4 regions of the Streptomyces sp. NPDC000348 genome follow, and region 1 is predicted to be linked to each of the others. Evidence: riboswitches for the same ligand, from Rfam matches in the RefSeq annotation. Region 1 holds a riboswitch; each other region holds the start of a gene.
The links. A riboswitch is a leader RNA that binds a small molecule or an ion and turns the genes downstream of it on or off. The one in region 1 is predicted to bind cyclic di-AMP.

Region 1 (5,405 bases):
GGCGCACACCTCGACGCCCTCGTGCCGCTCCTTGATCGCCCTGATGGTGTCGGAGACCCGATCCACGTCACGGTCGGTCGGCCCCCGGCCGCTGGCCACCAGGCACACCCGCTTGGCGCCGCCCGCGAGACCGGCGGCGGCCGCCTGCGACGCCTGGTCCGGCTTGAGCCAGGTGTACTTCAGGATGTCGGCCTTGGAGCCGAGCCGCTGGGAACAGTACGAGCAGTCCTCCGGGCACAGGCCGGACTTGAGGTTGACGAGATAGTTGAGTTTCACCCGTCGGCCGAACCAGTGCCGCCGCACCTTCCCGGCCGCGGCCACCACATCGAGCAGGTCGTCGTCGGACGTCGCGAGGACGGCCAGAGCTTCCCCGCGGGTCGGCGTCTCGCGCCGAAGCCCCTTGTCCACCAGCGTGTTCAGCAGGTCCATGAGAGCCGATCCTGTCCTACCCGACCCGTCCGGGCCAAGGAGGGTTCGTACAACAGGGGCACTTCCGGGTGTGGGTATCGCCACACAGTGGTCCGTCCGGCCTCCCGCTAATGTCTGTGCACTGCCTACAAAATCCCCCGGAGGACCCATGGCGTTCGGCTGGATCGACGAGCAGGCGGAACTGCGCCGCCGGGCCGGACTCGCGCGCGCCCTGCGTCCCCGGGCCGCCGACACGCCGCTGCTCGATCTGGCGAGCAACGACTACCTGGGCCTGGCCCGGCATCCGGAGGTCGCCGAGGGCGCCGCACGGGCCGCGCGGACCTGGGGCGGCGGGGCGACGGGCTCCCGGCTCGTCACCGGCACCACCGAACTCCACACCGAGCTGGAACGCGAACTGGCCGGATTCTGCGGCTTCGAGGCGGCCCTGGTCTTCTCCTCCGGCTACGCCGCCAACCTCGCCGCCGTCACCGCGCTGGCCCCGCACGGCTCCAGGATCGTCTCCGACGCGGGCAACCACGCCTCGCTGATCGACGGCTGCCGGCTGGCCCGCGGCACGACACAGGTCGTGGCGCACTCCGATCCCGACGCCGTGCGCAAGGCGCTGGAGGGGCACGACGGGCCCGCGGTCGCGGTCTCCGACACGGTCTTCTCGGTGGACGGCGACGCCGCCCCGCTCACCGGGCTCGCCGAGGCGTGCCGGGAGCACGGCGCGGGTCTGGTGCTCGACGACGCGCACGGTCTCGGCGTGCTCGGCGACGGCGGGCGCGGGGCCCCGCACGCGGCGGGACTGGCGGGCGCCGACGACGTCGTCGTGACGGTGACGCTGTCCAAGTCGCTCGGCAGCCAGGGCGGGGCGGTGCTCGGCCCGGCCCGGGTGATCGGGCACCTGGTCAACGCGGCCCGGACGTTCATCTTCGACACGGGACTCGCCCCCGCCGCGGCGGGGGCGGCCCTGGCGGCCCTGCGGCTGCTGCGCCGCGAACCCGGGCGCGCGGCACGGGCGGGCGAGGTGGCGCGGGAACTGCACGCGCGGCTGACGGCCGCGGGTCTGGAAGCGGTGCGTCCGGACGCCGCGGTCGTCTCCGTGCGAGCCCCCTCCCCGGAGCAGGCCGTGCGATGGGCGGCCGACTGCCGGGCGGCCGGCCTGGCCGTGGGCTGCTTCCGTCCTCCTTCCGTGCCCGACGGCGTCTCACGGCTCAGGCTGACCGCCCGCGCGGACCTGCCCGGGGCGGAGATCGAACGCGCTGTACGGGTGATCGGCGAGACGCGGCCATGAGTCGGCGGGGCACGGCCGTGCGTCGCCCGATGACGGGCCGACCGGTCGGCCGTCAGCCGACCGCGGTCACGAACTCCGTCCAGCTGGCGGGTGAGAAGAGCAGCGCGGGCCCGTCCGGGGCCTTGGAGTCGCGCACGGCGAGCAGTCCGGCCAGGGGGCCGGCGGCCGGCCGGGCCGTCTCGACGCAGTTGTTCGCACCCGTGCTGTAGCTGCTGCGCAGCCACCTCACCTCGTGCAGTGCGCGGCTGGAAGGGATGGTCCGAGGCGGTGCGGGCATCGTGCCTCCTTACGCGCCGGCGGCTGTACCGGCGATGAAATCCAACGAGTCCTCGGGTGAAAGGGCGTGGATCGAGAGGGCGTCGAAGGCCTCCGAGTACACCCGGAGGTCTTCTTTCCGCTCCAGATGGAGGCTACTCGTCAAGTGGTCGAGAACAACCACGTCCAGATCAGAAGTGCGCGAAAATGAAAAGATTACGAAAGGACCGGTCACGCCGATATGCGCACCCGCGCTGAACGGCAGGACCTGCAAACGCACTTGGGGAAGACGGGCGGCCTCGACCAGCCGGTCCAGCTGACGGGCCATCACGCCGGGGCCGCCGACCTCCCGGCGCAGCACCGCCTCGTCCAGCACCGCGCTCAGCTCCAGCGGCGGCGTCGCCCGCAGCACGTCCTGCCGGGCCAGCCGCACCTCCACCAGCGCGTCCAGGCGCTCCTCCGACGCGCCCTCCAGGGCCGCCTGCGTCACCGCACGCGCGTACTCCGGCGTCTGCAGCAGCCCCGGGATCACCGTGGTCTCCAGGGTGCGCATCGCGCTCGCCTGCGACTCCAGGCTGATGAAGTCCCGGTAGGTCGGCGGCAGCACCCCGCGGTAGGCGTGCCACCAGTGGTGCCGTCCGTCCCCGTCGCCGGAGCCCGACAGCACCAGCAGCAGCTCCCGCAACTGAGGGTCGGCCACGCCGTAGACGTCGAGCAGTAACCGCACGTCGGGTGGTTTCACCCCGCTCGTGCCCGTCTCGATCCGGCTCACCTTCGACTGGTGCCAGCCCGCCAGCCGGGCCGCCTCACCGCTGGTGAGTCCCGCCGAGGTGCGCAGCGCGCGCAGTTCGGCGCCCAGTTTCCGGCGGCGCACCGCGGGACCGTGCTGCATGGGCTTCTCCTTACTCCTTCCGAGTCGCCCGGATACGGTCTCCCGTCGCAGAGTTCACCGCTTTGAGCGACAGATATATGCATATCTTGGTGGATCGCCGTCCTGCGCCGTGCGGTGATGGCAGTCTGGCGGCGAAGCACCAGTGCGGGACCGTACTCGAACCTTCCGCTCCGTGTCGGACCGCGGGCCCGTGGGAAAGGGACGACGTCGCCATGGCAGACCATCTGGAAGCATCCGTCACTCTGCCGAGCGATCCCGCCTCGGTCTCGGCCGCCCGCGCCCACGTGGTGGGCGTGCTGGAGGAATGGGGCATGCCGGCGGGCGCGGAACTGTGCGACACCGTCCGGCTGATCGTCTCCGAACTCGCCACCAACGCGGTGCAGCACACGTTCGGGCAGTCGCCCACGTTCACCGTGGACGTCGTCCTGGTCCGTGACGAGCGGGTGCACATCGGTGTCACGGACAGCCACCCCCGGTTCCCCAGGCGGCTGCCCGCGGCGGTCCAGCAGGACAACGGCCGCGGGCTGGTCATCATCCGCTGGCTGACCGCGGAGTGCGGCGGCAGGCTCAGGATCCGCCCCACGCGTGAGGGCGGCAAGACCGTGTCGGTCGAACTCCCGTGGACCGTCCGGGCCGCCGGAGCGGTCACGGCGGCCGGACAGCAGGAGCAGTAGTCGGGCGGCGGGCGGCGGTGCCCCGGGGCACCGCCGCCCCCGCGGTCACCTCACCCGGCCGTACCAGACACTGCGGGTCCAGATCTTCTGCAGGCGCACCACGTCCCCGGTCTTCGGGGCGTGCCAGATCTTGCCCTTACCCGCGTAGATGCCGACGTGGTAGACGTAACTGCCCGAATGGAAGAACACCAGGTCCCCCGCCCTGCGGCTCTGGGCGGAGATGTGGCGCGTCTTGTTGTACTGCTGGGCGGCGGTGCGCGGCAGCTTCTTGCCCGCCTTCTTGAACGAGTACAGCGTCAGGCCCGAGCAGTCGAACCGGTGCGGCCCGGTGGCGCCCCACTGGTAGGGCGAGCCCTTCTTGGAGGCGGCGATGTTCAGCGCCTTGGCGGCCGGGCTCGCGGCGGCCGCCTCCGAGGCGGCTCCGGGGACCACGAGGGAGCCGCCCACGGCGGCCAGGGTGAGGGCCGAGGCCGTGCCGGCCCGGGCCATGAGAGACGGGACACGATTGAGCGCAGTCATGCGCAACCCTTCGTCAGCCGCCTGTGAAGGATGACCTGTCGGATTCGGGCTGGCGAAGTGGCCCGGCCGCACATGTGCGGCTTCACCCCAAGGGCTGCTCGGAACTGACGTCCCGGCGGCCCGTCGTGCTTGGGTCCTCCACTCCTGCCGATCCACTCCTGTCGACCGGTCATCCGGGCGGCGGCAGGACTCGGCGTCCGCCCGGATCGCCCCGCCGCGGCGGCGGGGTCTTGTCGTCAGTCAGGGATCTTGGCTCATGACGCAATCGAAATCCCAACGGAACGTGGGATTTGTGTTGTTACTCACCACTCACCCGTTCGGGTGGACACCTCCTTGTTCGGGTCCTCGCCGAGAGCTCGGGGAGCCCCGGACCAGGGGTGAAAAGCACCGTTCCGGCTGTGCGGTACGCGCGTTGCGCAACCGAGAGGGCCCGAAAACAGCAGGTTCGTCTACGCCGGACGGGGGTACGCCGTTTGGTCCGTTTCAACCCCGGCCGCGGCGCACCACCGGCCGGGGACGCCGTCCGGACCCCGCGGGTCTCAACTGCCGGGGTCCGGCGGCAGTGTGACCCGGGCCGTGCGCCGTTCGCCGTCCAGCACCCGCAGGGCCCGGGCCAGCGTGCCGGAGTGCAGTTCGGTCTCGCCGCGCCGGTGCATCAGGGTCAGCGCGTCGCGCAGCGCGACGGCCGTGCCGACCAGTGCCTGGGCCGCGCGCAGTCCGCGATAGGTGTCACCGTCCAGGGCCGGGTTGATCCGGCCGAGCAGGTCGACGGCCTCGAGGTAACGGTCGATCAGTTCGGCCTCCGCGCGGGTCAGCGCGGGCAGCGGCGGCAGCTCCGGTGGCGGCATCCGCGGCTCACCTCGCGCCGGAGGCGGGGGACGCGCCCCGGCGGCTGGGCACGATCCGGTCCGCCAGGCCGTACTCCACCGCCGCCTGTGCGTCGAGGACCGTGTCCCGCTCGATGTCCGCCCGGACCCGCTCCGCGGTGCGGCCCGTGTGCCGGACCAGGATCTCCTCCATCCGCGAGCGGATCCGGGTCGGCTCCTCCGCGTGGATCGCCGGATCGCCGGTCCATCGCTCGGCCGGCCCAGGGAGGGAGGGCTGACGGAGCACCAGGCGGGAACCGGGCAGCAGGAGCCGCTTGCCCGGGGTGCCGGCGGCCGGCAGCAGCGCGGCGGCGCCCTCCGCCCGGCCCGGACAGACCGTCTCCACGTCGCAGGAGACGTGGCGCAGCGTGTCGTGGATCGCCGACGTGGCGTGGAAGGAGCCGCCGGGGGAGTTGACGCAGAGCGAGACGTCCCGGTCGGGGGAGTGGTGCTCCAGGTACAGGAGCTGCGCCGTCACGTCGTTCGCGGAGGTC
Region 2 (5,405 bases), on a different contig from region 1:
GGCGGTCGCGTGGGCGAGATGACCGCTGCGGAACAGCACCCCGTGCCGCACCCGCCGGCCGTCGACGGTCGGCAGCCCGCCCACGTCGCGGAAGTTGCGTACTCCGGCCAGCTCGGGTTCGGTCGACGGCACCTGCTGCGTCACGAAGGACTCCTCCCACTCGGCGCCGCCGGCGGGGCTCGTCGACGGACGTCACTCGACGATACGACATGCCTGCCTGGGACAATGAGTTCTCCGCAGGCATTGCCCGGCCGCCCCGCAACCCCGATGATGTTGGTGTCTGATCGCATCTGTTCGGGTATGTTGGAGGTTCGGTGACGCAGGTCTCCCACGACGGTCGTACGTGGCTTCTCTCGGGGCCGGCCAGCAGTTACGCGCTCCATGTCACGGACCGCGACGAGCTGGTGCATCTGCACTGGGGCCCGCGGATCGCCCTCGCCGACGCGGAGGCCCTCGCCGCGCGCCCGCTGCCGGACCACTGGCCGTTCGAGTCCCGCCTGGACGGGCGCGAGGAGTACCCGGTCGAGGGCGGCCCCCGCTTCGTCCGGCCCGCCCTGTCGGTACGCACCGCGCAGCGACGCGGCACCGAGTGGACCTTCGACGGCCACGAGACGGACGACGGCGAACTCCGCCTCCGCTTCCGCGACGGCGGACTGGCCGTGACCCTGCACTACCGGATGCGCGACGACGTGGTCGAACGCTGGGTGACCCTGCACAACCGGGGACCCGCGGCCGAGCTCCTGCGCGCCGACTCCGCCACCTGGACCCTGCCCGAGCGCGAGCACTGGCGGCTCTCCCAGCTGCACGGCCGCTGGGCCGCCGAGTCCCGGCTGACCCGCGCCCCGCTCACCTACGGCGAGAAGGTCATCGGCAGCCGCCGCGGCCACACCGGACACCAGCACCTGCCCTGGGTCGCGCTCGACACCGACGCGACCGAGGAGCGCGGCGAGGTCTACGGCTGCGCCCTCGGCTGGTCCGGTTCCTGGCGCATCTCCGTCGCCCAGCTCCCCGACGCGCGCGTGCAGGTCACCGGCGGCGCGGGACACGACGACTCCGGCCTGCTGATGCTGGGCACGGAGGAGACGTACGTCACGCCGGTCTTCGCCGGTCTGTGGAGCGACGGCGGCTTCGGCGGCGCCAGCCGCGCCTGGCACGCCTACCAGCGGACGCACGTCGTCCCGGACGCGGACCGGGACCGGCCCGTGCTGTTCAACTCGTGGGAGGCCACCGGCTTCGACATCTCGGAGGAGCAGCAGCGGGCGCTCGCGGCGCGGGCCGCCGCGATGGGCGTCGAACTGTTCGTGGTCGACGACGGCTGGTTCGGTGCGCGGACGAGCGACCGGGCCGGGCTCGGCGACTGGACGCCCAACCCCGACCGCTTCCCCGGCGGCCTGAAGCCCCTCGCCGAGCACGTGCGCGGGCTCGGGATGCGGTTCGGCATCTGGGTCGAGCCCGAGATGGTCAACCCGGACAGCGACCTCTACCGCGCGCACCCCGACTGGGTGCAGTTCCAGCCGGGCCGCCGGCGGACGGAGTTCCGCAACCAGCTCGTGCTCAACCTCGCGCGCGACGACGTCCGGGAGTACCTCTGGGAGCGGCTGGACGAACTGCTCTCCGGCACCCCCGTCGACTACGTGAAATGGGACTTCAACCGCTGCTTCAGCGACGTCGGCTGGCCGGACGACCCGTACCCGCAGCGGCTGTGGACCGACCACGTGCGGGGTCTGTACGCCCTGCTGGACCGGCTGCGGGCGGCGCACCCGGGCGTGGCCTTCGAGTCCTGCTCGGGCGGCGGCGGGCGGATCGACCTGGGTGTCCTCTCCCGCACCGACCAGGTGTGGACCTCGGACAACACCGACCCGCTCGACCGGCTCGCCATCCAGCACGGCTTCAGCCAGCTCCACCCCGCCCGGGTGATGGCCGCCTGGGTCACCGACAGCCCGAACGCGATGCTCAACGGACGGGTCAGTTCGCTGCGCTTCCGGTTCGTCAGCGCCATGGCCGGGGTGCTCGGCGTCGGCGGCGACCTCACGCGGTGGACCGAGGAGGAGCTCGCCGAGGCGCGGGAGTGGGTCGCGCTCTACAAGGAGATCCGGCCCGTCGTCCAGCGCGGCGACCTGTACCGGCTGCGCCCCCCGGAGGGCGGGCTGAGCGCGGTGCAGTACGTCCTCGGCGACGAGACCGTCGTCCTCGCCTGCCTCCAGGCGCAGCACCACGGAGAGCCCGTCCCGGCCCTCCGGCTGCGCGGTCTCGACCCGGATGCGTCGTACGAATGCCGCGAAACCGGCGAAACGCACCGAGGTGCCCTCTTGCTGCACCACGGTCTGCACACCGGTCTGCGGGGAGACCTGGACGCCGCGGTGGTGCGGTTGCGACGCCTGTGATGTAACCATTCGGGCGTTCTGTCCGATTGAGCGGATTCGGCATAACCTGCCCCGAAAGGAAGGGAGATGGGGGAGGGGTGCGTGAGCATCGTCATATCCGTGACGATGCGTTGTCGCCATGCTCACGTAATTCCGTGACACGGCAAGGGAATTCACGGCGGAAAGGGAATCCGGGCTGACGCTCGGTGACGTCATTTCCTCCTGTGGATCACGGGAAAACGCGTGGGCGGCGAACCTCGCGCTTGTCCCGTCGCGTCCGGGTCGCTTACGTTCACCACCGATCCGGACGGACGCCCAATCCTGCCGCCGCCCGGAGCCCGCACACACTGACCCGTGTACGGCAGGAGCGGGGGACCCACAGGTACGACCGCCTGTTCCGGTTCCCGGAACGGCTTGGGGTTAAGCCGCGCGACAGCGCGGCCGGGCATCTCCAGCCCGCACCCGACAGCTCACCTCGTAGGCGCCGGAGAGGAATTCGTCATGCCCGCAAAGGGTAAGCACCGCCGTACCAAGGCCCAGCGCCTCACCCGCTCCATCGCCGTCGCCGGAACCGGCGGCGCCGCACTCGCCCTGCCGCTCCTCGGCGCCACCGGCGCGCACGCCGCCACGCCGCAGACCGCCCCCGAAAAGGCCGTCCAGTCCCTTTCCGTCGCCGGCCAGAAGACCGGCGCCGAAAAGGGCGGCGAGTCCCGCACGTACACGGTGAGGGCCGGCGACTACCTCGCGAAGATCGCCGAGACGCAGAACGTCGACGGCGGCTGGAAGAAGCTCTACACGGACAACCGCGAGGCCATCGGCGACAACCCGTCGCTCATCCACCCCGGTCTGGAGCTCTCCGTGGACGGCGGGGCCGCCACGAGCGCGCCGCAGCAGCCGTCCTCCGCCAAGGCCCCGCAGGCCTCGGAGCAGAAGGCCGAGCAGCCCGCCGAGAAGCCGGCCGAGCAGCCCGCCGAGCAGTCCTCCCCGGACGCCCCCGCCCGGAACGCGAGCGCCGACCAGGCCGCGAGCACCTCCGGTTACAGCTCCCCGGTGCCCGGCGCCGGGCTCGGCACCGCCTACAAGGTGGCCGGCAGCATGTGGTCCAGCGGCTACCACACCGGCGTCGACTTCGCCGTCCCGACCGGCACCTCCCTGAAGGCCGTCGGCGCGGGCACCGTCGTCTCCGCGGGCTGGGCCGGCGCGTACGGCAACCAGGTCGTCATCAAGCTCGAGGACGGCCACTACGCCCAGTACGCCCACCTGTCCTCGCTCTCCGTCTCGGCCGGCCAGACCGTGACCGGCGGCCAGCAGGTCGGCCTCTCCGGCTCCACCGGCAACTCGACCGGCCCGCACCTGCACTTCGAGATCCGCACCACCCCGGACTACGGCTCGGACGTGGACCCGGTCGCCTACCTCGCCTCGAAGGGCGTCTCCGTCGGCTGACCCCCGCGGCGGCCTTCCTGACCCGCGCGCCGGAGGCCGGCCCCGACTCCCGGGGCCGGCCTCCGGCGTATTCCGGAATTGGCCAACATTTTGAGAGTGTCTTATCTCACCGCCCGTCAACCCTTCCTTACGGTCGCGTAGGTCACATTCGAAGGTGAATCATGAGCGGTTGTGGCAGACGATTCGAAGAGTGACAGCAGAGCAGTGATCGGGTCGTACGTGGCGGTGGGGGACAGCTTCACCGAGGGCGTCGGCGACCCCGGCCCCGACGGGGCGTTCGTCGGCTGGGCCGACCGGTTCGCCGTGCTCCTCGCGGACCTGCGGCCCGAAGGCGACTTCGAGTACACCAATCTCGCCGTGCGCGGAAAGCTGCTGGACCAGATCGTGGCGGACCAGCTGCCGAGGGCGGTCGAACTCGCCCCCGACCTGGTCTCGTTCTGCGCGGGCGGCAACGACATCCTCCGCCCGGGCAGCGACCCGGACGAGGTGGCCGAGCGGTTCGAGCGGGCGGTCGCCGCGCTGGCGGCCGTGTGCGGCACGGTGATGGTGACGACCGGGTTCGACACCCGCGGCGTGCCCCTGCTGAAGCATCTGCGCGGCAAGATCGCGACGTACAACGGGCACGTGCGGGCCGTCGCCGACCGCTACGGCTGCCCGGTGCTCGACCTGTGGTCCCTCAGGAGCGTCCAGGACCGCAGGGCCTGGGACGCCGACCGGCTGCACCTGTCGCCGGAGGGGCACACCCGCGTCGCGCTCCGCGCCGGGCAGGCCCTCGGCCTGGACACCCCCGCCGATCCCGAACAGCCCTGGCCGCCCCTTCCGCCCCGCGGCACCTTCGACGTCCGGCGGGACGACGTCCAGTGGGCCCGTGAGTACCTGGTGCCGTGGATCGGCCGCAGGCTGCGCGGGGAGTCGTCGGGCGACCACGTGATCGCCAAGGGGACGCTGTCGCCGGACGACATCAAGGTACGGATCGCCGCGGTGGCGTGAGAGCCGCTCCGCCCGGCACCGCGGTGCCGGGCACGGCCGCACATAATGAAATGTCTGACCCACTCCACCTGGAGGTACCGTGGCCGGTTCCCCTTCCCAGAGCTCCGGGCCGCGCGCCCTGCGGCCCGTGGCCTTCGGCGCGGACCCGAGTGGCGAGCGCATGGCGCGCATCCGCAGATCCCCGCACTTCAGGGACGGCGTGTTCCAGAATCCCGGGGGTCCCGCCCGGATCCGCCCCTCGGGGGCGACGCGGGACCTGGCGAAGACCTACCTCGACAAGGACTCCCGGTCCCGGCGCGCCCCGAAGGGCGCCGTTCCGGTGCACCCGACCACCCTGGCCGACATCTCCCGTCCGCCCGCCACCGGGCTGCGCCTGACCTGGGCGGGCCACTCCAGCGTGCTCGCGGAGATCGACGGACACCGGGTCCTGTTCGACCCCGTGTGGGGCGAGCGCTGCTCGCCCTTCCCCTTCGCCGGGCCCCGGCGGCTGCACCCCGTACCGCTGCCGCTGGCCGCGCTCGGCCCGGTCGACGTCGTCGTGATCTCCCACGACCACTACGACCACCTGGACCTGCCCACGATCAAGGCACTGGCCGGCACGGACACCCT
Region 3 (5,405 bases), on a different contig from region 1:
TCAGGTCGCGCAGCCGTTCGACCCGCCTGCGGGTCTCGTCCTGCTCCTGCTGGAGGTCGGCGATGTCCGCGCGCTGGGAGACGTACTGGCGCATGGGGTAGGCGAGGGCGACGATCAGGGAGCAGACCACCAGGGCCAGCAGCGCGGCCCGGCCGGTCAGCCGGGAGCGACGGGCCTGGCGTTTGGTCTGCGAGCGGTAGACCCGGGCCGCGGTCTGCTCACCGATCAGCCGGATCCTGGTCGCGGTGGAGAAACGGTCCCGGTCCTTGACCGCCATGTTCCGCCTCCGGTTCGCCTTCATACGTGCGTACGTCCCCGCACACGGTACGGGACCGGGTACGGGGACGTACGTGCGACGCTTCCTACGTATCAGCCCTTGAAGCGCGGGAAGGCCGAGCGGCCGGCGTACACCGCGGCGTCGTCGAGGATCTCCTCGATGCGCAGCAGCTGGTTGTACTTGGCGACGCGCTCGGAGCGGGCCGGGGCGCCGGTCTTGATCTGGCCGCAGTTGGTGGCGACGGCCAGGTCGGCGATGGTGACGTCCTCGGTCTCGCCGGAGCGGTGGGACATCATGCACTTGAAGCCGTTGCGCTGGGCCAGCTCGACGGCGTCCAGGGTCTCGGTGAGCGAGCCGATCTGGTTGACCTTGACCAGCAGGGCGTTGGCGGCGCCCTCCTCGATGCCGCGGGCCAGGCGCTCGGGGTTGGTGACGAACAGGTCGTCGCCGACGAGCTGGACCTTGTCACCGAGCTTGGCGGTGATGGTCTTCCAGCCCTCCCAGTCGTCCTCGAACAGCGGGTCCTCGATGGAGACGAGCGGGTACGCGTCGACGAGCTCGGCGTAGTACTCGGTCATCTCGGCGGCGGAGCGCTCCTTGCCCTCGAAGGTGTAGGAGCCGTCCTTGTAGAACTCGGACGCGGCGACGTCGAGCGCGAGGGCGATCTGCTCGCCGGGGGTGTAGCCGGCTTCCTTGATGGCCTCGAGGATGAGGTCGAGGGCCTCGCGGTTGGAGCCGAGGTTCGGGGCGAAGCCGCCCTCGTCGCCGAGGCCGGTGGCCAGGCCCTTGCCCTTAAGGACCTTCTTCAGGGTGTGGTAGACCTCGGCGCCCCAGCGCAGGGCCTCGGAGAAGGACTCCGCGCCGATCGGGGCGATCATGAACTCCTGGATGTCCACGTTGGAGTCGGCGTGCGAGCCGCCGTTCAGGATGTTCATCATCGGCACCGGCAGCAGGTGCGCGTTGGGGCCGCCCAGGTAGCGGAAGAGCGGGAGGTCGCTGGCCTCGGAGGCGGCGTGGGCGACGGCGAGCGAGACGCCGAGGATGGCGTTGGCGCCGAGGGAGCCCTTGTTGTCGGTGGCGTCCAGGTCGAACATCGCCTGGTCGATCAGGCGCTGCTCGGTGGCGTCGTAGCCGACGAGCTCCGGGCCGATCTGCTCGATGACGGCCAGCACGGCCTTCTCGACGCCCTTGCCCAGGTAACGGCCTGCATCGCCGTCACGGAGTTCGATGGCCTCGAAGGCGCCGGTGGAGGCGCCGGACGGGACGGCGGCACGACCCGTGCTGCCGTCGTCGAGGCCGACCTCGACCTCGACCGTGGGGTTGCCTCGGGAGTCCAGGATTTCCCGGGCTACGACGACGTCGATGGACGGCACGAGCATCTCCTTCTTGGATGTGACGCGGGTGAGCAGGACCCCGGAGGGTCGTGCGAGTCCGAGCCTAACCGGCTCCGGGCGATCGGCCATCCGGCCGCCCGTTGCGTGGACAGAACCGAGAGTAAATTGTTTCCGAACGGAACAAAGCCGTTTCCTGAAACCCGGCCGCAAAAACCCCACCCCGGTGCGTACGGGGGGAGACGCACCGGGGCGGGGAGCAGGGGGCGGCCGCTTACTTCAGGTGGAGCTGCTGGCCCGGGTAGATGAGGTCGGCGTCGTCGACGATGTCGTCGTTCAGCTCGAACAGCCCGGCCCAGCCGCCCTTGACGCCGTGCTCGGTGGCGATGGAGCTGAGGGTGTCGCCCTTGACGACCTTGTACTCGCCGTCGCCCTTCTCGACCTTCTCGCCGGTCGGGGTGGTGACGGTCTTCTCCTCCGCCCGCTCCTCGGTCTTCTGCTCGGCGGCCGGGCGCTCGGTGGAGCGGGAGGCCTTCTGCTCGGTCTCACGGGTCCCGGTGGAACCGGTGCCCTGCGAGGAGCCGGCCGAGGAGCCGCCGGAGGAGGAGCCGGTGTAGGCGGCGTTGGACAGGCCCGTGCCGCAGACCGGCCAGGCGCCCTTGCCCTGGCCCGCGAGGACCTTCTCGGCGATCTCGATCTGCTGCGCCTTGCTGGCCCGGTCGGCGGTGGAGGCGTACTGCGTGCCGCCGTACGCGGCCCAGGTGGAGGCGGAGAACTGCAGACCGCCGTAGTACCCGTTGCCGGTGTTGATGGACCAGTTGCCGCCGGACTCGCACTGGGCGACGGCGTCCCACTCGGAGGCGGTGGCGGCGGAGGCGTTGCCGGCCGCCATCAGCGGGGCGGCGACGGCGGCGGAGGCGATGCCGGCGACGGCGATCGCGCGGGTGGCCCTGGAGGAACGACGGTGCTTGCCCTTGCCGGAAAACAGCATGGATGGATCCCCTCACCGACGCCTACGAGGTGAGCTGTCGGGTTCGGGCCGGTTGAGTTGCCCGGCCACGTCCCTCACGGGACGCGGCTCCACCCCAAGCCCGATCCGGTGTCAACCACCGGAAGGGGCGCTTACCTTGGGTCCCCCGCTCCTGCCTGCGGCGCATGACGCGACGACTGTTCCCGTGCTGCCACTGGCAGGATTCGGCGTGGCGGCAGCCGGGGCCCGCGGTGGCGAGCGGTCACGACCGTAGACACGCGATCCGCGGAATTTCAAAGACGATCAGGGCTTCTGAGACCTATCTCTCACAGCCTTTAAACCGGACATTCGTCTCGAAACATGACGTCAACTGCCGCCGAACCCAGGCCCTTTCGAGCGTCACTTTTCGCCCGGTTCGACCCCGACCTCGAGCTCCTGGCCCGGCAGGATGAGGTCCGGGTCGGCGCCGACGACCTGCTCGTTCTCGGCGTAGAGCGACCGCCATCCGCCGTCGAGCTCAAGGGAGTCGGCGATGGACGAGAGGCTGTCGCCGTTGCGCACGGTGTACGAGCCGTCGGCGGCATCGCGCGAGGCGTCGGTGCCGCGCGAGGCATGCCGGCCGGACGATTCCGACGTACGGTCCTCCAGCACGCCCTCCTCGGCGCTGGAGCCGCGGTGCCGGCCGGTGCCGCCGTCTTCGGTCTCGGTGACTTCGGAAGAACCGGTGGTCTGCCCGGACTTGTCCGACTCGTCGCTCTTGGGGGTGGCCGAGACGGAGGGGGAGGTGCCGGATCCGCCGTCGGAGCCGGTGTCCGATTCCTTGCCCGAGCCGCTCGACCTGCCGGACTTGGCCGATTCACCGGCCGCGCCTTCGTCCCCCTCGGCATCCTCGGTGTTCTCGGCGTCGGACGTGGCCGACGGGGAGGGCGAAGCGGACGCGTCACCGGAGTCCGGCGATCCGGACGAGTCCGTGGAGCCGGAGGAGCCGGGCGTGCCCGAGGTCGCGTCCTCCGCCACGCCCGTGTCGATGTCGGCCGACGCCGAGTCCTGCTCGAGGCCCGCCGTCAGTCCGCAGGTGCGCCACGCGCCGACCCCCCGGTCGGCGAGGATTCTCTCGGCCACGGCTATCTGCTGGCCGCGGCTGGCCTGGTCGGCGCTGGTCGCGTAGTCCAGGCCGCCGTAGCTCTCCCAGTCGTCCTGGGTCAACTGCAGGCCGCCGTAGTAGCCGTTGCCGGTGTTCTGGCTCCACGAGCCACCGCTCTCGCATTCGGCGACCCGGTCCCAGGTCGCGCCGTCGGCCGCGCTGGCGCTGCCGGCCCCGAGGAGCGGGATCGCGATGGCGGAGCCGGTCACTCCGGCCGCGACGAGGAGAGCCGGAGCCTGGCGGGGCCGACGGTGCCGGCCGTTCCCGGAGAGCATGCGGAAACCTTTCGCGAGACAGCAATGACCGGCGCGGCGAACGGAACTCGGTGTGCCGCGCTTGATGGGTGAACGTATCGGCAGACGATCACTTGTCACAAGTTCATGCCGCGCAGATCACGTGAAGATCACAGAGTTGAGGGCGCGTCATGTTTACGCCGGTCCGCTCGGGGGCAGGGCGGGCGGCCGCCCGTTCCGTCACTTCCGCGCGGGGGTGAACTCCACCGGGAGCGTGCGCAGTCCGCGCATGATGAGCCCGCCCCGCCACCGCAGTTCGGCCGGTTCCACGGCGAGCCGCAGGTCCGGCAGGCGCGTCAGCAGGGTGGCGAGCGCGGTCCGGCCCTCCAGACGGGCCAGCGGGGCGCCCAGGCAGTAGTGGATGCCGTGGCCGTACCCCAGGTGCTGGTTGTCGCGCCGGCCGAGGTCGAGCACGTCCGGGTCGGCGAACCGCTCCGGGTCCCGGTCCGCGGCGGCGAGCACGACGAGGACGGGGTCGCCGGCCGCGATGCGCTGCCCGCCGATGGTGACCGGCTCGGTGGCGAACCGCCAGGTGGCGAGCTCCACGGGGCCGTCGTAGCGCAGGAGTTCCTCGACCCCGGTCTCCAGCAGCCCGTGCTCCCCCGCGGCGAGGGCCCGCTGCAGGCGGTCGCGCTGTCCGGGGTGGGTGAGCAGGGCGTAGGTGCCGTTGCCGATCAGGTTGACGGTGGTCTCGAAACCGGCGAACAGCAGGATGAACGCCATGGCGGCGGCCTCGTTCTCGGTGAGGTGCTCACCGTGGTCGGAGGCGCGGATGAGGCCGGAGATGAGGTCCTCGCCGGGGGCGGGTTCGGCGGGGAGCGCCTCGCGCTTGCGGTGGATCAGCTCGGCGAGGTAGCCGCGCATCTTCTTCACGGACCGGGCGACCCCGCCGCGCGGCCCGCCGCCGTGACGGATCATCATGCCCGCCCAGTCCCGGAAGTCGTCCTGGTCCTCGCGCGGGACACCGAGCAGGTCGCAGATGGCGTGGATGGGGAGGGGGAAGGCGAACTCGTGGATGAGGTCGGCGGAGCCGCTGTCCGCGAACCGGTCGATGAGCCCGTCGGTGAGCTCCTGCACCCGGGGCGCGAACTCGGCGACCCGGCGCGGGGTGAACGCCTTGCTGACCAGCCGGCGCAGCCGGGTGTGGTCCGGCGGGTCGATGTTCAGCAGATGCGTCATCAGCTCCGCCTGGCGCTCCCCGGGGATACCGGTCCTGCCCCTGGCGTGCGCGGGCTCGTCGTGGTGCGCGGGGTTCTTGGACAGCCGGTTGTCGGCGAGGGTCTGCTTGGCATCGGCGTACCGCGTGACCAGCCACGCCTCCACCCCGCTCGGCAGCCGCGTCCTGCGCACGGGCTCGTGCTCGCGCAGCCAGGCGTAGGCGGGATAGGGA
Region 4 (5,405 bases), on a different contig from region 1:
CCGCCGGTGTCGAAGGCGGCGACGGAGTTCCAGCCCTCGCCGAGCATCTTCAGCCCGTCGAGGCCCTTGGCCAGGTCCTCCTCGGACTTCGGGGCCTTCTCCGGCTTCCCGGAGTGCTCCCGGCCCTGGTCGAGTTCGCCGTCCTCGGTCACCTCGGCGCCCTTCGGCGGGGTGAACTCGAAGGTCGACGCGGCCGGCCGGTCGAAGCTCACCTTGGTGAAGCCGACGTCCACGACGGCCGCGCCGCCGCTCGACGGGGTGAGCGTGAACTTCAGCGGCACACCGGTCTCGTGGTCGACCGCGATGCTGATCGCGCCGACCGTGGAGCCGGACTGCCGGGGCTTGACGACCAGCTTGTACGCGTCCCGGCCGGCCACCTGGGCGGTGCCGTCGACCGTCACGGACGTGGTGTCGTCGACCGCCTTCAGCGCCTCCTCGGCGAAGCCGTCCGGGGTGGTGGGGGGCTGCTGCTCCCGGGCCTCGCCGGACTCGTCGACCGTGCCGTGGTAGACCTCGTTGGACGCGCTGTCGTACCCCCAGACGTCCGTGCCGTTGTGGATCAGGCTGTACTCGGCGGCGTTCTCCAGGAGCGACACCTTCTGCCGGTCCGGGCCGTCGGCCGCGACGCGCAGGGTGTGCGTGCCGGACGCCAGTTCGGCCAGCTTCGCGGACGGGTCGGCCGAGGAGCCGCCGTCCCCGTCCCGCCCCGCGGCGCCGGACGTGAGGCCGCTCTCCAGGCCGCCGAGGTCCGGCAGGCCGAGGTCCGTGGTGATCTTCACGGTGCCGGAGAACCGCTCGACGTCCGACTTCGCGATCTTCTCGATCAGCTGCGCGGCGGTGATCTCCGGCAGGTCGGGGTCGCCGGAGTCGGCGAGCGCGGGGACCAGACCGATGGTCGCGGCCGCCACTCCCATCACGGTGACCGGGACGACGTACCGCGCGGCCCTGCGCCGTCGTGTGCGCGGCTCGCCGGCCTCCCCCTCGGTCGTCATGTCGTCGGATTCGTACGGTGCCATGTGTGCCCTACCTCCGTGGTCGGCGGCGGCTTCCGTCTCGTGTCCTCGCACCAGTCTCACCCCGAGCCGCCATTCTCACCCGAACCGGTGAGAAGTGGTGTTGTCCGTCGTGGTCCATCCGACCAAATCCGGCGGGCGGACGCGTCAGCCCCCGGACGCAACTCCACGTACTGCTGGGGTATGACACGGAGGACGGTTTCCTCCCCCGACCAGTAGGGGTCGCGGGGGAGTTCGGGCCGGCTCAGCCCGCGCGGTGCACCACCGCGTCGCACAGCTGCACGAGTGCCGTCTTCGCCTCGCACTCCCGCAGCGGGGCCAGTGCCGCGCGCGCCTCCTCGGCGTACCGCACGGTGTCCCGGCGGGCCTGCTCCAGCGCGGGGTGGGCGCGCAGCAGCCGCAGCGCCTCGGCGTGCCGGGCGTCGTCGGTGAGGTCGGAGTCGAGCAGCTCGCACAGGGCGATGTCGTCGGCCCGTCCGAGCCGGGCCGCCCGTTCGCGCAGCCGCAGCACGGGCAGGGTGGCGATGCCCTCGCGCAGGTCGGTGCCGGGGGTCTTGCCGGACTCGTGGGAGTCGGAGGCGATGTCCAGGACGTCGTCGGCGAGCTGGAAGGCGACGCCGAGCCGCTCGCCGTACTGGGTCAGCACGTCCACGACCGTCTCCTCGGCCCCGGACATCATCGCGCCGAACCGGCAGGCGACGGCGACCAGCGAGCCGGTCTTGCCGCCGAGCACGTCGAGGTAGTGGTCGACCGGGTCGCGGCCGTCCTGCGGTCCCGCGGTCTCCAGGATCTGCCCGGTGACCAGCCGCTCGAACGCCTCGGCCTGCACCCGCACGGCCTCCGGTCCGAGGTCGGCCAGGATGTGCGAGGCCCGCGCGAAGAGGAAGTCGCCGGTGAGGACCGCGACGGAGTTGCCCCAGCGGGCGTTCGCGCTGTCGACCCCGCGCCGCACCTCGGCCTCGTCCATCACGTCGTCGTGGTACAGCGTGGCCAGGTGGGTGAGCTCCACGACCACGGCCGAGGGCACGACACCGTGCGCGTAGGGGTCGCCGAACTGGGCGGCGAGCATCACGAGCAGCGGGCGGAACCGCTTGCCGCCGGCCCGCACCAGGTGCTGGGCGGCTCCCGTGATGAAGGGGACCTCACTCTTGGTGGCCTCGAGCAGTCCTTCCTCGACAGCCGTCATCCCGGCCTGGACATCGGCTTCCAGAGCCTGGTCCCGCACGCTCAGCCCGAACGGCCCGACGACGGTCACGAGGGGTCTCCTGTCTGCTGGTGTCCACTGGCGGTTACACGGAATGTCGATAGGTCGCTGCCATCACTCAAGTCAGCGTATCCGGTCACGTTTCGATCACCGCCAGCGCCCGGGGTTACCGGCAGGGCGGCACGGAATCAAGGGCGGAGCGCTTTTGATCGTTTGATAACAACGGACATTCTCAGACTTTCCCGGACGTAGTAATCCACTCCTCGACCCGGCCCCCGACCCGCCTCCCGGGTCGCGGTTCACCGCGCGCACCATCCTGCCCCTCCCGGCGTCCGATTTGCCGCAAATACTGAGCGAATTCCGCTTGGCGATAAATGCGCTCACAGGCAATCCCCAGTGAAGTGGCTCACGCGCGAACCGATACCCCCACCACGGGCCGCCACCCGCCTTCTCCCCCTCCGCGACACGGAGTTGACCCTTGGCACTCGCAAAGGATCAAGTGCCTCAAAACCCCCATTGCAAGATCAAACGGCGCCTTGTGTGATTCCCGCACTTGTTCCCGACATGTGCTCTCGCATACGTTCCCGGCCTGCCGGGTGGACGCCTAATCCTGCCGCCGCCCGCATCAACCGACGACGATCACTCAGCACGGCAGGAGTGGGGGACCCAGGTAGGCCGCCGGGCCGGACACGCGCCGGAACGGCTAGGGGTGAAGCCATGCCCGCAGGGGCACGGCCGGGCACTCTCCCGCCCGAACCCGACAGCTCACCTCGCAGGCGTAGGAGAGGAACCCAGACATGCCTGCTTACGGTCAGCACCGCCGCCGCCTCGCCCGTTCCCTCGCCGTCGCCGGCGTCGCCGTGGTCGCCCTGCCGCTGTTCGGCGCGACCAGCGCCTCCGCGGCCACCACCGAGCCGACGACGACCGCCGCCACCTCCGTGACGGCGTACCCGGACAACCTCGACGGCTGGATCCGCGAGGCGCTGGACGTCATGGCGCAGAACGGCATCCCGGGCAGCTACGAGGGCATCCACCGCAACATCATGCGCGAGTCCTCCGGCAACCCGGCCGCCGTCAACAACTGGGACTCCAACGCCGCCGCCGGCACCCCGTCGAAGGGCCTGCTGCAGGTCATCGACCCGACCTTCCAGGCGTACCACGTGCCCGGCACCGCCTTCGACCCGTTCGACCCGGTCGCGAACATCGCGGCGGCCTGCAACTACGCCGCCGACCGCTACGGCTCCATCGACAACGTCTTCGGCGCGTACTGAGCCACCCGCTGGGGGGCGAGCGTCATCGCCCCGCCGAACAGTCGCTCGAGGACGACGGCCACGCCGTCGTCCTCGTTCGACGTGGTGACCTCGTCCGCCACCGCCTTCAGTTCGGGATGCGCGTTGGCCATGGCGACGCCGTGGGCCGCCCAGTCGAACATGGGGATGTCGTTCGGCATGTCACCGAAGGCGATCGTCCGCTCCGGGCTCAGCCCCAGGTGTTCGGCGGCGAGCGCCAGCCCGGTCGCCTTGGTCACCCCGCACGGCTGGAGCTCCACGGTGCCCGGCCCCGACATGGTGACCGTGGCCAGTGAGCCGACCACCGACCGGGCCGCCGACGCCAACGCGTCGTCGGACAGGTCCGGGTGGCGCAGCAGCACCTTGCTGATCGGCCGGTCCCAGAGCTGCCCGCGCCGCCCGACCCGCACCGCCGGCAGGGTCGGGTGCGGCATCAGGTAGCCGGGCTCGATCAGCGTCAGCCCGTCGACCCCGTCCTGGTCGACCGCGGCGTACACCTCCCCCACCTCGGCCTCGATCTTGCCGAGCGCGGTCTCCGCCAGTTCCCGGTCCAGCGTCACGGACCACAGCAGCCGGTCCGCGCCGGCGTCGTACACCTGCGCGCCCTGTCCGCACACCGCGAGCCCCGTACCGCCGAGGTCGTCCAGGAGCGGCCGCACTCTGGGGGCCGGGCGTCCCGTCACCACGAGGTGCTGCGCACCGGCCCGCCCCACCCGCGCGAGCGCGGCGAGGGTCCGGTCGGAGAGGGTGTCGTCGCCGCGCAGCAGCGTCCCGTCCAGGTCGGTGGCGATGAGCGAGCAATCGGTGGGTGCGGCCATGATCAGAGAATACGGACAACCCGACGGCCCTATTCCCCCTGCCCGTTTGCGCTCGTTTTCGGTGCGGTTCCCTTCTCTCGACTTCCCTCGACACCGGGTAAGGACCGGTTCAGGACTCTTTCCCCGTTTGGCGAGAACATGGTCCGCTATCTACCGTCCGCCCGGTCCCGGGCGGTGCCTTCCAGGAGTCCAGGGGGACTTGATCGGGGGGTCGGGTGAGCGGTGGACGCGTGCGCGTGCTGAGGCCCGGGGAGCTCGGCGAGGGGGAACCAGAACGCCGGCGGGAACTGCGCGACGCGACGGACGCACCGCGCAGCCCCTTCACGGAACCGGAGTTCAGCGTCGCCGCGGCCCGGGTGCGGCCGCCGGCCCGGGCGCCCACGCATTGGGAAAGGCTGAAGACGGAGGCCGCGCCCCAGGCCCCGACCGGCCGCCCGCCGACCACGCTGCCGATCGCGTGCGCCCCGTCCTCGATCAACGGAGGGAGAAGCGGCGCATGGTCCCCCGCGGGCCCGCGCCCCGTCCCCGCCGGCCCCTCCGGTCGCCGACGCCGGTGCGCCACCACGTCGGCTCTGCCCAAGACCGCCGTCCCACCCGTAACGTGTGGCATGGCCACGGACACGTGGAGCACCTGCGCACACGAAAGAGAGGCAGCACCCGATGCCCCCCTTCGATGTCCCCGAGGGCGACCCCTTCGGCCCGCACAACCTGCCGTACGGCGTGTTCTCGCCCCCCGGTTCGTCGGAGCGGACCGTGGGCGTCCGGCTCGGCGACCACGTCCTCGACGCCGGCGCGGCGGCGCACGCCCTGGGCTCGCCGTACGCCTCCCTGCTCGCCCGTCCGACCCTCGGCCCGCTGCTGGCGGCGGGCCGCACGGCCTGGTCGGACGTGCGGCGGGCGCTCACGGCGTGGGTGACCGTCCCGGCGCACCGGGAGACCGTCGAGCCGCTGTTCCACCCGCTGTCCGAGGTGACCCTGCACCTCCCCTTCGAGGTCGCGGACTACGTCGACTTCTACGCCTCCGAGAACCACGCCCGGAACGTCGGCAGGATGTTCCGCCCCGACGCCGCCGACTCCCTGA

Region 2: linked by a shared signal. The riboswitch ahead of ACFY3N_RS26075 (peptidoglycan DD-metalloendopeptidase family protein) and the one ahead of ACFY3N_RS29790 (C40 family peptidase) in region 1 are both predicted to bind cyclic di-AMP.
Region 3: linked by a shared signal. The riboswitch ahead of ACFY3N_RS30960 (transglycosylase family protein) and the one ahead of ACFY3N_RS29790 (C40 family peptidase) in region 1 are both predicted to bind cyclic di-AMP.
Region 4: linked by a shared signal. The riboswitch ahead of ACFY3N_RS26905 (transglycosylase SLT domain-containing protein) and the one ahead of ACFY3N_RS29790 (C40 family peptidase) in region 1 are both predicted to bind cyclic di-AMP.

What each region holds. Positions count from the first base shown of each region.
Region 1 covers NZ_JBIAZD010000019.1:94,817-100,221, forward strand. Annotated here, with positions in the region: gene bioB (biotin synthase BioB) at 1-429, opposite strand, end outside; gene ACFY3N_RS29770 (8-amino-7-oxononanoate synthase) at 578-1,705, shown strand; gene ACFY3N_RS29775 (DUF397 domain-containing protein) at 1,758-1,982, opposite strand; gene ACFY3N_RS29780 (helix-turn-helix domain-containing protein) at 1,992-2,852, opposite strand; gene ACFY3N_RS29785 (ATP-binding protein) at 3,065-3,526, shown strand; gene ACFY3N_RS29790 (C40 family peptidase) at 3,572-4,045, opposite strand; cyclic di-AMP (ydaO/yuaA leader) riboswitch at 4,049-4,251, opposite strand; gene ACFY3N_RS29795 (hypothetical protein) at 4,585-4,893, opposite strand; gene ACFY3N_RS29800 (ATP-dependent Clp protease proteolytic subunit) at 4,901-5,405, opposite strand, start outside.
Region 2 covers NZ_JBIAZD010000014.1:195,384-200,788, reverse strand. Annotated here, with positions in the region: gene ACFY3N_RS26085 (tyrosine-protein phosphatase) at 1-144, opposite strand, end outside; gene ACFY3N_RS26080 (alpha-galactosidase) at 315-2,384, shown strand; cyclic di-AMP (ydaO/yuaA leader) riboswitch at 2,699-2,860, shown strand; gene ACFY3N_RS26075 (peptidoglycan DD-metalloendopeptidase family protein) at 2,865-3,806, shown strand; gene ACFY3N_RS26070 (SGNH/GDSL hydrolase family protein) at 4,011-4,796, shown strand; gene ACFY3N_RS26065 (MBL fold metallo-hydrolase) at 4,957-5,405, shown strand, end outside.
Region 3 covers NZ_JBIAZD010000021.1:45,043-50,447, reverse strand. Annotated here, with positions in the region: gene ACFY3N_RS30970 (septum formation initiator family protein) at 1-277, opposite strand, end outside; gene eno (phosphopyruvate hydratase) at 370-1,650, opposite strand; gene ACFY3N_RS30960 (transglycosylase family protein) at 1,883-2,599, opposite strand; cyclic di-AMP (ydaO/yuaA leader) riboswitch at 2,604-2,772, opposite strand; gene ACFY3N_RS30955 (transglycosylase family protein) at 2,978-3,997, opposite strand; gene ACFY3N_RS30950 (cytochrome P450) at 4,196-5,405, opposite strand, start outside.
Region 4 covers NZ_JBIAZD010000016.1:9,365-14,769, forward strand. Annotated here, with positions in the region: gene ACFY3N_RS26895 (outer membrane lipoprotein carrier protein LolA) at 1-1,016, opposite strand, end outside; gene ACFY3N_RS26900 (polyprenyl synthetase family protein) at 1,258-2,268, opposite strand; cyclic di-AMP (ydaO/yuaA leader) riboswitch at 2,841-3,009, shown strand; gene ACFY3N_RS26905 (transglycosylase SLT domain-containing protein) at 3,015-3,488, shown strand; gene ACFY3N_RS26910 (HAD family hydrolase) at 3,452-4,324, opposite strand; partial or broken gene ACFY3N_RS26915 (DegT/DnrJ/EryC1/StrS family aminotransferase) at 4,686-4,805, opposite strand; gene fahA (fumarylacetoacetase) at 4,985-5,405, shown strand, end outside.